Regions from separate parts of the Eubacterium sp. AB3007 genome, predicted to be linked through region 2. Evidence: predicted binding sites of a transcription regulator. Region 2 holds the regulator's gene; each other region holds the start of a gene.
The links. The regulator HrcA, encoded in region 2, represses chaperone genes, less so after heat shock. The targets are predictions, from matches to a motif close to TGTTAGCACTCNNNNNNNNNGAGTGCTAACA.

Region 1: a site for HrcA is predicted at 1,647-1,677, ahead of groES (co-chaperone GroES). Genes of this name have one in related genera too.
Region 3: a site for HrcA is predicted at 1,881-1,911, ahead of P156_RS0101015 (Hsp20/alpha crystallin family protein). Genes of this name have one in related genera too.

The regions. Positions count from the first base shown of each region.
Region 1 covers NZ_JIAD01000001.1:2,086,757-2,090,944, reverse strand. Annotated here, with positions in the region: gene groL (chaperonin GroEL) at 1-1,276, opposite strand, end outside; gene groES (co-chaperone GroES) at 1,300-1,581, opposite strand; gene P156_RS0109900 (bile acid:sodium symporter family protein) at 1,779-2,738, opposite strand; gene P156_RS12395 (AIR synthase family protein) at 2,725-3,768, opposite strand; gene ligA (NAD-dependent DNA ligase LigA) at 3,761-4,188, opposite strand, start outside.
Region 2 covers NZ_JIAD01000001.1:995,598-999,785, forward strand. Annotated here, with positions in the region: gene dnaK (molecular chaperone DnaK) at 1-1,039, opposite strand, end outside; gene grpE (nucleotide exchange factor GrpE) at 1,066-1,650, opposite strand; gene hrcA (heat-inducible transcriptional repressor HrcA) at 1,643-2,692, opposite strand; gene P156_RS0104985 (nitroreductase family protein) at 3,106-3,843, opposite strand; gene P156_RS0104990 (DUF3842 family protein) at 3,833-4,188, opposite strand, start outside.
Region 3 covers NZ_JIAD01000001.1:218,883-223,070, reverse strand. Annotated here, with positions in the region: gene P156_RS0101045 (GNAT family N-acetyltransferase) at 1-85, opposite strand, end outside; tRNA gene P156_RS0101035 (tRNA-Met) at 470-545, opposite strand; tRNA gene P156_RS0101030 (tRNA-Leu) at 578-666, opposite strand; tRNA gene P156_RS0101025 (tRNA-Asn) at 678-752, opposite strand; gene P156_RS0101020 (hypothetical protein) at 1,121-1,309, shown strand; gene P156_RS0101015 (Hsp20/alpha crystallin family protein) at 1,326-1,754, opposite strand; gene P156_RS0101010 (hypothetical protein) at 1,969-2,529, opposite strand; gene P156_RS0101005 (RQC domain-containing protein) at 2,683-3,006, opposite strand; gene P156_RS0101000 (GNAT family N-acetyltransferase) at 2,999-3,520, opposite strand; gene P156_RS0100995 (QueT transporter family protein) at 3,690-4,184, shown strand.

The DNA of each region.
Region 1 (4,188 bases), 1.1 Mb from region 2:
CGGTCACTGCCGGAATAGTTGCACAAAGCGCTACGCCGCCGCCGCTGACGATACCTTCCTCAACAGCTGCCTTGGTAGCATTCAGAGCGTCCTCGATGCGGAGCTTTCTTTCCTTCATCTCAGTCTCTGTAGCCGCACCTACCTTGATGACAGCTACGCCGCCGGACAGTTTGGCCAGTCTTTCCTGGAGCTTTTCCTTATCAAAGTCAGAGGTGCTTTCCTCGACCTGATTCTTGATGGAGTTGATACGAGCCTGGATCTCGGCTTTGTCGCCGGCGCCATTGACGATGACAGTGTTGTCCTTGTCCACCTTGACAGTGCCAGCCTGCCCCAGAAGATCCACAGTAGCCTCAGCCAGAGTGAAACCGACTTCCTCACTGATGACTCTGCCGCCTGTCAGGATAGCGATATCTTCCATCATAGCCTTCCGTCTGTCGCCGAATCCCGGAGCCTTCACAGCTACCACGTCGATGGTGCCGCGCAGCTTGTTGACAACCAGAGTTGCCAGAGCTTCGCCCTCAACATCCTCCGCAATGATAACCAACTTGCGGCCCTGCTTCACGATCTGCTCCAGCAGAGGCAGTAGTTCCTGAATGTTGCTGATCTTCTTGTCGGTGAGCAGGATGTACGGGTTGTCGATGACTGCTTCCATCTTGTCTGTATCGGTAACCATGTACGGAGACAGGTATCCTCTGTCAAACTGCATGCCCTCGACCACGTCCAGAGTGGTGCCCAGAGTCTTGGCTTCCTCAACGGTGATGACACCGTCCTTGCCAACCTTCTCCATCGCCTCTGCGATCAGTCCGCCGATTTCCTCGTCTCCTGCGGAAACGGAAGCGACCTGTGCGATGCTCTCCTTGGTTTCTACGGACTTGGATGCCTTCTGGATCTCCTCGACTGCCTTGTCCACAGCCCCCTGAATGCCTCTCTTCAGAACCATCGGGTTCGCTCCTGCAGCCAGGTTCTTGAATCCTTCACGGATGATGGCCTGTGCCAGCAGTGTAGCGGTGGTAGTTCCGTCACCAGCCACATCGTTGGTCTTGGTGGCGACTTCCTTCACCAACTGTGCTCCCATGTTCTCGGTAGCATCCTCAAGCTCGATCTCTCTGGCGATGGTCACGCCATCGTTGGTGATCAGCGGAGAACCGAAGGACTTATTGATCAGAACGTTTCTGCCCTTAGGTCCCAGAGTGATCTTCACTGTATCTGCCAGCTTGTCTACACCTGCCTGCAGTTTCCTTCTGGCGTCCTCGCCGTAAAAAATATCCTTTGCCATGATAATCTCTCCCTTCTATATGACTATTTCTCGACCACAGCCAGAATACCTGACTGGTCCATGATGGAATACTCTTCGCCTTCGAACTTGATCTCGGTGCCTGCGTACTTGGAGAATACGACCTTGTCACCAACCTTGACTTCCATATCCTCGTCCTTGGTGCCGGGGCCTACTGCCACGACCTCTGCGTACTGCGGTGCTTCCTTGGCGGAGCTGGTGAGGATGATACCACCTGCGGTCTTCTCCTCAGCCTCGATCTTCTTGATGACGACTCTCGCGCCCAGCGGTTTGATTCCAAAACTCATTTCTATTACCTCCTGCGTACCAAAACTCTATTCCACGGCGCCTTTCGGCCACCGGGTCTTCCTTATGTTAGCACTCAGTCCGTTCGAGTGCTAATCAACAGTTATATTGTATGTCTTAGTCAGCAATATGTCAACTGTTTTTGGGAAGTTTTTTTGTGTTGATTGAGTGAAAAAAGGCAAGGGGTGCCAAAAGTGTGTCAAAAAGAACCGTCCCCTTTGACACACTCCTTCCACCGCCTGTACACACTCGCAAGCACCGCGCCGGAAATGTTATGCCACACTGAGAAAACCGCTCCCGGAACTGTGGCCATGGCGAGATCTGGGAATGCCGTTGCCGCCAGTGAGGTGGCCAGCCCGGAATTCTGCATACCGATCTCAATGGAGAGCGTCTTCACTTTCGGAACTTCCAGCCTAAGCAGCTTGCCCAGGCCAAAGCCGCAGGCATAGCCCAGCAGGTTGTGCAGGATGACCACCGTCAGGATCACCGCGCCCGAGGTCAGGATCTTCTCAGCGTTGTGAGAAACCACAGCCATGATGATCAGACAGATGGCGGTGACCGATACCAACGGCAGGATGTTTCCAAACAGTTCTGCGGCCCTTCCCCAAAAATGGTTGATCAGAAGCCCTAGTGCAACAGGAATAATAACCACCTCGATGATAGACAGGAACATGCTCCACACATCCACCTCAATGCTCGTATGGAGGAGCAGATAGGTGATGGCCGGTGTCAGGAGGGGCGCCACCAGAGTGTTCACTCCGGTCATGCCCACCGAGAGAGCCACGTCCCCTTCCGAAAGATAAGTAATCACATTGCTGGATGTGCCTCCGGGGCATGTTCCCACCAGCACTACACCAGCAAGCATCGCGGTATCCAGCTGAAAGATCGTTCCCAGACCAAAGGCCAGCAGAGGCATGATGGCAAACTGGCTGACACATCCGATAAGAATGTTACGGGGATGACGGAAGACGTACTTGAAATCCTCCCCTTTCAGTGTCAGCCCCATGCCGAACATGACCACCATCAGCAGGTAATTGACCCATGAGGTCTGCACCCAAAGCGCCGCATCTGGAACAAACAAAGACACCGCCGCCACTACCAACACGATAATAGCCATGTAGTTCCCAACGAACGAGCAAATCGTCTCAAGCTTTTTCATCGCGATCAACCTTAATATCCCTGGCAATGACTTTGTACAGTTCATCGGCGGCAGGCGGAGCGATGCGTCTCTCACGACCATCTCTGCACAAAGCCTTTACCCCCGCGCTTCCCTCGTACACGCGGCCGATGACAGAGGCCTCCACCGGAGGGTCCATCCGCTGGCAAGCCACCACGATGTCATACGCCTTTGCAGGAGAAGCGGCGATCAGCATGCACCCGCTGGAAATCAGGCGGTGATAGTCCAATCCATAATGTTCGCAGATCTTGATTGTCACAGGATCTACAGGAATGGAGGTTTCATCGATGCGTGCTCCCAGTCCGGCTACCCGGCACATCTCCCATATCGCACCGTAGATGCCGCCTTCTGTGACATCGTGCATGCCGGTAGTTCCGATCTCACCGGCCACCAGACCTTCGCGCACCACACTGACCTGACGGATCATCTCCTCTGCATGTTCCAGTTCTTCTGGCGACAGGATCCCTGCCAGTTCATCTTGACGCTCGACTGCGATGATGCCGGTACCTTCTAAGCCGGCAGTCTTAGTCATCAAGAGCATGTCCCCTGGCCGCATACGACGTGCACTTTGGGATGCACCTGCCAGGCCCCGGCCGAACGCAGTGGACACAATCACCGGCTGGGTCACCACCGGAGTGATCTCCGTATGGCCACCGATGATTTCGACCCCTGCCTCCTCCGCCGCCTGGGCAGCCTGCTCCATGATATGGGCAATATCCTGCTCTGTCGTCCCCGGTGGGAGCATGCAGGCCAGGGTGATCCCCAGCGGTTCGATTCCGTTGCTGGCAATGTCGTTACAGGAGATATGGATCGCAAGTCGACCGATATCTTGCACATCCGCAGTGATGGGATCTGTGGAGATCACACACTCGTACTCCCCAAAATCGATCACCGCGCAGTCTTCACCTACACCGGCCCGAGTCCGCACCTCTGGACGTTTCAGACGGATCTTGTCGATGACGATCCTCTTCAGTACATCGTTATCCAGTTTTCCAATTTTCAGTTCACTCATCGATCGCCCCTTTCTCCAGCCAACGCAGGATAGTCTCTTCATCAATGATAGGTACCCCCAGTTCCTGAGCTTTCTTGTTTTTTCCGGACATGGAGGTCACGTCGTTGTTTATCAGGTAATCGGTCTTGCGGCTGACCGACCCGGCCACCTTGCCGCCGACCTTTTCGATCTCGTCGCGCAGGGCGTTTCGATTGCTGAAATGCTCCAGTGACCCGGTGATCACAAAGGTCACTCCCTCCAGGAAGGCGTCTCCTTCTGTATGTTCTTCTTCCTGGAAGTGCACAAGACTCCGCAGATCTTCCACCAATGCCAGATGCTCCGGATCCTGAAACCACCGCACGTAAGCTGCCGCCATCACTTCGCCGATGCCCTTGATCTGCATCAGGCCGTCCACATCCAGCGCCTGCATCGTCTCCCAAT
Region 2 (4,188 bases):
CACCGACAGCCACACACTCATCCGGGTTGATCCCCTTGAACGGATCCTTGCCGGTCACTCTCTTGACAGCATCCTGTACCGCCGGGATTCTGGTGGATCCACCAACCAGGATGACCTTGGCGATATCACTGTTGGACACACCTGCATCTGCCATAGCCTTCTGCATCGGCTCGATGGTGCGGTTCACCAGATCTGCTGTCAGCTGATCAAACTTGGCTCTTGTCAAATCCATGTTCAGGTGCAGCGGGCCGGCATCCGTCACGGTGATGAAAGGCAGATTGATGTTGGTGGTCTGTGCACTGGACAGTTCCTTCTTGGCCTTCTCAGCGCCTTCCTTCAGTCTCTGCAGTGCCATATTGTCATTTCTAAGGTCAACGCCGTTCTCCTTGGCAAAACTGTCCGCCATGAAGTTCATGATGGCGTTGTCGAAATCGTCTCCTCCCAGATGGGTATCTCCGTTGGTAGCCAGTACCTCGAACACACCGTCACCCAGTTCCAGGATGGATACATCGAAAGTGCCGCCGCCCAAGTCATAGACCAGGATCTTCTGGCTGCCCTCTTCCTTATCCAGGCCATAGGCCAGAGAAGCCGCTGTCGGCTCGTTGATGATTCTCTTCACATCAAGACCGGCGATCTTTCCGGCATCCTTCGTAGCCTGCTTCTGGGAGTCAGAGAAGTAAGCCGGTACAGTGATGACTGCCTCGGTGACCTTTTCTCCCAGATAACTCTCTGCATCTGCTTTCAGCTTGCTCAGGATCATTGCGGAGATATCCTGCGGGGTGTATTTCTTCCCATCGATCTCAACAGTGTAATCCTCTCCCATGTGGCGCTTGATAGAAGCGATGGTTCTCTGCGGATTGGTGACAGCCTGCCTCTTGGCAGTCTCTCCCACCAGCCTCTCACCACTTTTGGCGAATCCCACCACTGACGGAGTGGTTCTGTTTCCTTCTGCGTTGTTGATAACGGTCGGCTCTCCGCCTTCCAGTACTGCGACGCAGCTGTTGGTTGTTCCTAAGTCTATTCCGATTACTTTAGCCATAATTTGCTCTCCTTTCGTCGTCTGTCCTAATTATTGACCATGACCATAGATGGTCTGATTACTTTACCATTTAGTGTGTATCCCTTTTGCATGACGTTCGTGACCTTTCCACTCTCGTAGTTCGAATCGTCTGTCGTCATTACTGCGTTGTGGAAGTTGGGATCAAAATCCTCTCCCAGCGCCTTTATTTCCTCCAGCCCGGACTTGCTCAGCACATCCGTTAGCTGCTTGAAGATCATATTCATTCCTTCTGCATAGCCTGCATCTTCACCCTCGTGCTCCAGCGCTCTCTCAAAATTGTCAAGCACCTCCAGAAGCTGTGTCACCAGTTTCTCGTTGGCATACGCATAGATATCGCTTTTCTCGTTCTCTACTCTTCTCTTGTAGTTCTGGAAATCAGCCATGAGACGCATGTATCGCTCGCTCTCTTCCTCCTGGGAAGTCTCCTGCTGTTCCGTTGCCTCATCTTCAGGTTCCGGTTCTGCGCCTGCGTTGATATCTTCCTCAGCCTGTGCGCTTTCTGAATCCTGCGCTTCCTGATCAGTCTGCGGGTCTTCGATTTCGATCTCCACGCCCTGCTCTTGATCCATTACTCTTTCTTCGTTAGCCATCGTCGTTTTCTTCACCACCTCTTAGCATAAATGTGTTACTCAGATTCTCGGTAAGATATTCCACTATGGAAGTGATCTCTCCGTACTTCATTCTCGTCGGCCCGATCACTCCGATCTTACCAACCATCTGCCCGTCAACATGATACGTTGCCGTGATCAGCGAGCAGTCTTTCATATCGTCATCAGCATTCTCTGCGCCGATGGTCACGATCATTCCATCACCCCGGTTCATGAGCTTTTGCATGAGTTTCTCCCGCTTGTCGAACAGCGAGATAAAACTCCGCGCTCTATCCAGATCCATATACTCCGGGATATCAAATATATTGGAAAGGCCATCCATATACAGGTTCACGTTCAGCATGTCGGAAAGTGTCCGCATAAAGTTCGGCATGATGCTGTCCGCCAGTGCGTTCATGGCCTCGATGTCTGTGTTGAAATCATCGATGATGTTGCCCGTCAGCACATCGGAGATCGTTCTCCCCTTGTAGTTATAGGTGATGTTCTTGGCCAGGATCTGCAACTGTTCCTCCGTATACGGCACGTTCATGTGAAGCACCGTGTTGGAGATCTTGCCACTCTCTGCCACGATCATCAGCACTACGCTGTCCTGATCCACCGGGAGCAGGTTGACATACTTCAGCTTGTCCTCCTGCTTGCTGGGCGTCACCGCAAAGGATGCCAGATTGGTGATCTCCGACAGAAGCGCTGCCGCATGCTGCATGGTCTTGTCGAACTCAGCGATGTCTGCCTTCAGGGTCTCTGCAATGATCTGCTTCGCCTCCGGAGTGGGCTCTACCCGCCCCATCATGCTGTTGACATAGAGCCTGTAAGCCTTGTCGGAAGGGACTCTACCCGCCGAGGTATGGGGATGCGTCAAGTACCCCATTTCCTCCAGGTCGCTCATCTCATTTCGAATGGTCGCGGGACTTATGCTCATATCCAGTCTCTTGGACAAAGTCCTGGACCCCACCGGTTCTGCCGATCTCACATAATCCTGAATGATGGCCTGTAGAATCTTCAGTTTTCTTTCTGTTAATTCCATTGCCTTCTCCTTGTTAGCACTCACCTATACGGAGTGCTAATTACTATATATAATGTACTACTCTCTCGGCAGGATGTCAACACTATTTTCATAGTTTTTCTTGTAAATTTGGTGAGCGAATGTGGTGATCTTGTGACAAAGCAAACAGCCGGCGTTTCCGCCGGCTGCATGCTAGATGAACTATTGAAATTGAATGGACATTTATATCTATGTCACAAAAGAGGAATCGGTCAGAGATACTGCACCATGTGGTTGGAGTGGTCTTTCGACCGCGAACTCAGTTAAATTTATCTAACAAAACATTATTGATTCAGGCCGCTTCCGCGGCCTTGGTTAAGTACCTCTAACCACCATTATAATGCCATAAGTTGAGTCTCCTGTCAACCCCTATTCTAAAAAAAATCTACTCTCTCCTACTTGTTCCAGAGCTGTCTCCCCGACCCGATCTCAAAATGACAGATGACGATTCCCTTGTCCACTTTACAGAAGGGACCGAATCCGGCCTTTACCTTCACGGTCTCCCCTTCCAGGTAAAACCGGAACTTCTGCTGATTGATGGCAGTGGGAGCCATCAGTGCCGCCTGTACGCCCCGACGGAACCAGTCAGGCGCCGGGCGATCTGTCTGGCTCACATCCTCAAATTTTTTGGAACGGCGCCGGCTACCCTGATCTGCCCCGTGTCCCACGGTGATCACGGCCACCAGTTTCTCTCCTGGCCCGATGTCATACGCCCTGTCCACCTTGGTGTAGGTCCCTCCTACCCAGCAGGTGTTCAGTTCCAGTTGTTGCGCCAGCAGTACCAGCTTCTCTCCGTAATACCCGCAGCGCTCGTCCAGATCCCGAGACTTGGGACCGATCATCGTAATGTAATCCTGCACCCCCTGGAATCTTCCGTATTTCGCCTTAAACGTGCTGAACGCCTTGGGCTCGTTGGTGATAAGCTGCATGTGCAGCCCGCCCTCCTCGTTGTAGCGGGTGATGGCCTCCTGCAGTTCCTGAAATTGAGAACGGCTCAGAGGCTCCTCTGTATACTTACGAACAGAATGCCGATATTCGATGGCCTCCATCAGTGACATACGTTCAGGCATCCCTTCCACTTCACCGGTCTGTCTCTGGAGCAGAGCGGCATCCTTGCTTTTTCTACCGAACATTGTCACACTCCTCTCTTATCTTGGTGATGACGTCCGACACCAGATCGGAAACCGGCTGGCGGTCTACCCCAGCCACCAGGTTATCGCACATATTCATCGGGATGAGGATGCGCTTCGCAGGGCTTTGTGCCACCGCAAGCGCCATGGCCGGCGTCACCTCGCCCATGAGAGAGTCTGCGATGACGATCCCAAGAGGACCGATGATATAATCCGCACGACGACAAGCCACGATTGCCGGGTTCTCCCCGGTGGCCCCCTCGCTGGCACCTGCCTTCAGCATGGTCGCGGTGGCCACGCTGTTGGTCCCAACGACCTTGATCTCCGCGGCGGGGAACGCATCGCGTA
Region 3 (4,188 bases), 780 kb from region 2:
GTGCTTCTGCATCCTCCGCCCTCAGTTTCCTTAGCAGCACTCTGTCGCTCTCCAGCACCGGATATTCTGCAAATAGTTCTTTCATTCTTAAATCCTTCTTGAGAATCGTGGATGTTGCGCAGGGTTAGGTCGAATCGTCGAACAGGCAAATATCAGTGCGATCAATATATCCAACCCCTTCTTTTCTGGACCAGTTGTTTTTCAAGGTCTTACGGACATAAAATAAGGCCTTATCCGTAGCATCTTTGAACTTATGTGAATCCGACTTCACTTTCACGCCGAAGACCGGCGGCCTGTGTGACCAGCGAAACATCCCCCGTGCCTGCAGAAGGTATTATGAACGGATCGGGATCGAACCCCAAGGGCTTCCATACCTGTCGTCATACCTTCGGCACCACTCTCTGTCGTAAAATCGGGCAAAAAAATTCCAACGATCGCTTTCAGCTACCGTTGGAATTTCAATGATTCTTGGTTGCGGAGGGGGGACTTGAACCCCCGACCTCCGGGTTATGAGCCCGACGAGCTACCAACTGCTCTACCCCGCGATAATGTGGACTGTTGTCCTGTGCGATAGCGATGGTGCCGGCGACCGGGGTCGAACCGGTACGGGTATCGCTACCCACTGGATTTTAAGTCCAGGGCGTCTGCCAATTCCGCCACGCCGGCAGAATAAAAATTGGCTCCGAGGGTGGGGCTCGAACCCACAGCCTACCGGTTAACAGCCGGTTGCTCCACCATTGAGCTACCTCGGATCGTCTGTCTTAGCCGACAACATTAAGAATTATATAGCAGAACCATGATTTTGTCAACATCATTTTTCAAAATTTCTTATTTAATTTTTAACACATTTCCTTGAGATCTTCTGCGATTCACATTCCGAAGGAATTGGTTTCCGTTAATTATCGATCCGATGTATTTTGACGGAATTCAATGTGAGAAATCGGACGCTCAAAGCAATGAATACGTCTGGTGTACTACGTAATTTGCCAATGGATGGATCCATAGATGGTACAAGATGTCCGTTTTTCCTTGCAATGCCCGCGTGTTGTGCATTCCTGAGGAATATATTTACCAAAACATGGTAAATGGTAGCTTTCCAGTTCCGTCATTATTTCAAAACATGCTAAGTGACGGAAAGGTGTTTGAGGGAATCCTTCAGATCAATGACCGCACGGGTTTCCAAGGATTCCCGATGGAGAGCAGTACGGAGCGCCTCCCTGTGCCCCAAGAGTCCACAGCTCTGGCGGCAGAAGGCAGCCCCACCCTGTCTCCAAAGAAACAGGGCCGCGACATTGCGGCCCCACGGTAACCCTTTGGAATGATTTCTACCCTTCGATAGCGATGTACTTCGGCTCCTCCACCGCCGGCTTCTCTGGTTCCTTCGGCACGCTGATCATCAGCACGCCGTTGTCGAATCTGGCCTTGATGTCCTCCTGACGGATGTCTTCGCCAACATAGAAGCTTCTGGTGCAGGTTCCCTGGAACCGCTCTCTCCGCAGATAGGTGCCATCCTCAGCCTTCTCATCGTTGTTGGTTGCGGTGGTCGCCTCGATGGTGAGGTTCCCCTCCTTCAGCTGGATCTTGACCTGGTCCTTGTCAAAGCCCGGAAGATCCATATGCAGTTCAAAATGGTCGCCCTTGTCCTTCACATCGCACTTCATCAGTGTGTTCTCGATCCGGTTGCCTCTGTAAGCTGGGAAATCCATGAAGTCATCATCAAAGAAACTGTTTCTGAATACGCTTGGGAATAACATTGTAACTACCTCCTTGTAGAATCCTCGCCCGGCCCTCTGAGCCGGTGCTTATTATGTTGGCCGGCGCATTGCACAAAGCCCTGCTGACCGGTCGTTTTCTCTTTACAAGTATGTTATAGCACTTTTTGTTAGCACTGTCAATAGGTGAGTGCTAAATATTTTTAAAAAACTTAGCGCCAGCGTCTTCATGCGCCGGCGCGTCATATTTTGTGCCTCAGAATCCAAGTTTCTCCGCCAGTTCTCGAAGGGAGTCTTCTCTGGCGCGAGAGTCCATCTTCACCAGATCGTAGATCAGAGGATCGCGAATCAGATGACTCCAGGCCGTGTAGGTTGCCTGGACGAACCGCTCAGTCAGAGGTATCTCCTCCTCGATCAGCGGACAGGCGTAGGGAAGCTCCATGTCATTGTAGACCAGGGTCAGTTCGTCATCCTCGCCCAGGTGTGGCACCAGTGGAAACGTCCGACACTGGATAGGCCTCTTCTCCCGTGGGCAGTGCGGCGGCTCCTTACATCGAACAAAATGAACCACTCCCTTCCAGGATTCCGGAAACTCGTAGTCCTCCGCCCGCTCATCTGTCCAGGTCAGCCAGTCGTCATGACGGCTGTGGAGCTTGTCTTCTCCCGGCAGAAGGTAAATGCCCATCTCCTCTTCTCCCTCGGTGACGCAACAGGCGCAGCCACAAAGCATTCCACAATCGCCCTCAATAGGACTCACCCTGTCCAGCAAGCGGTAGATCGCCTGGTATTCCCGTTTTCTGATGGTGGATTTCAGCATAGTCTCCCCTCCTTGCAGATACTATGATACCATATCTCACCATCCTCTGCACCCAAAAACTACCTAAAGAGAATTGTACAATAGCCCCCTCTCTCCGTAAACCCCTTCTGGAAAACAATACAAAGAATCGGATAATTGTTCCCCCGGAAGAAACTACTCCCAGTGACTGGCCTCCCCAGTGAGTTCATCTGCGTGCTCATGGAGCAGCTTATGTGACTCATCCGTCAACATCAGATGAGGAAACTCATCCGGGGATTCTGCCAGGAGCCCCTCTTCGATCAGTTCCTGGATCAAAGCGTCCAACTCCTCCGTGCTCCGTCCATGCATGCTGCTGTAGGAGGAGATCAGGTTCAGCCTCTTGTTATACACTCGTACGCTGTGTGCTCCCTGCAGGATCTCGATCACCAGCCCCTTGCTGACTCTTTCTTTGCAACGCGCCACACAAAACAGTATTTTCTTCTTGTCTAAACTATTCATTCTCTGCCTCTTTCATGTCCTTTGCCTGTAACGAAACCTTGATCTCACCGCCGCGGATCACCTGCTGGCCTACTTCCCGAAAACCCATGGCCTCATGGAATCCAAGGCTTTGGGCGTTGTAGGGAATGATGTCCACCTCCAGTGTCACCACCGGCACGCCGGTCTCCACCGCCCGCCGGAACACATCCTCATAGAGCATACTCCCGATGCCCAGTCTGCGATATCCCTCTGCGATGACGATACGGTCCACGTACAGAAACTCATCATATTCCCTGGAAAACCAGATATAGTTCTCGCTGTCATACTCCGGACAGCCCTCCCGGAGCGCGATGAGGAAAGCGGCGGGAGCACCATCCACCTCTACCACCCGGAGCATATCGCTGACCTCCATGAAATAACGAAGTCTTGCCTCGTCCATGGGTGACAGCACCTCCACATTGGTCTCGTTCACTTCCAGCACGAAAGGAACGTCCCTCTCCTCTATATCTCGAATGAGGATCTTTCTTTCTTCCATATTCTCCTCCCATTCAGTCGCTACAGAGATTATACAGTCAAATCCGTTTGATGGCAAGGTGAATGTGTGCCAAAACACTCCCTTGCCACCTTCTGCTTGTCGTGATATACTGAAGTTCCGTGAGTTCGAAACCATCCTCACGTAAATCAAAACTAAGGAGACAAGTATAATGAACAAAAAAAAACTACATCTAATGACGCAGGCAGCGCTGATCGCTGCCGTCTACGTGGTGCTGACCATGGTGTTTGCCCCCTTCTCCTTCAGCGAGATCCAGGTGCGCATTGCCGAGGCACTGACGATCCTCCCGCTGTTCACACCAGCGGCGATCCCAGGGCTTTTCATCGGCTGCCTGCTGGGGAACATCCTGGGCGGAGCCGCCCTTCCTGACATCATCTTCGGAAGTCTGGCTACCCTGATCGGTGCCTACGGCACATGGATGCTCAGAAATGCCAAACCTTTTCTGGCGCCCCTTCCACCGATCCTGTCCAATGTGGCCATCATTCCATTCGTTCTCCGCTTTGCCTATGGCATCAACCTGCCCATCCCCTTTATGATGCTCACGGTGGGGATCGGTGAGGTTCTGTCATGCGGTGTACTTGGACTGCTCCTGTACTACGCGCTTCAGAAATACAAGAACATCATCTTCCGGCAGGACAGCCTCTGATACG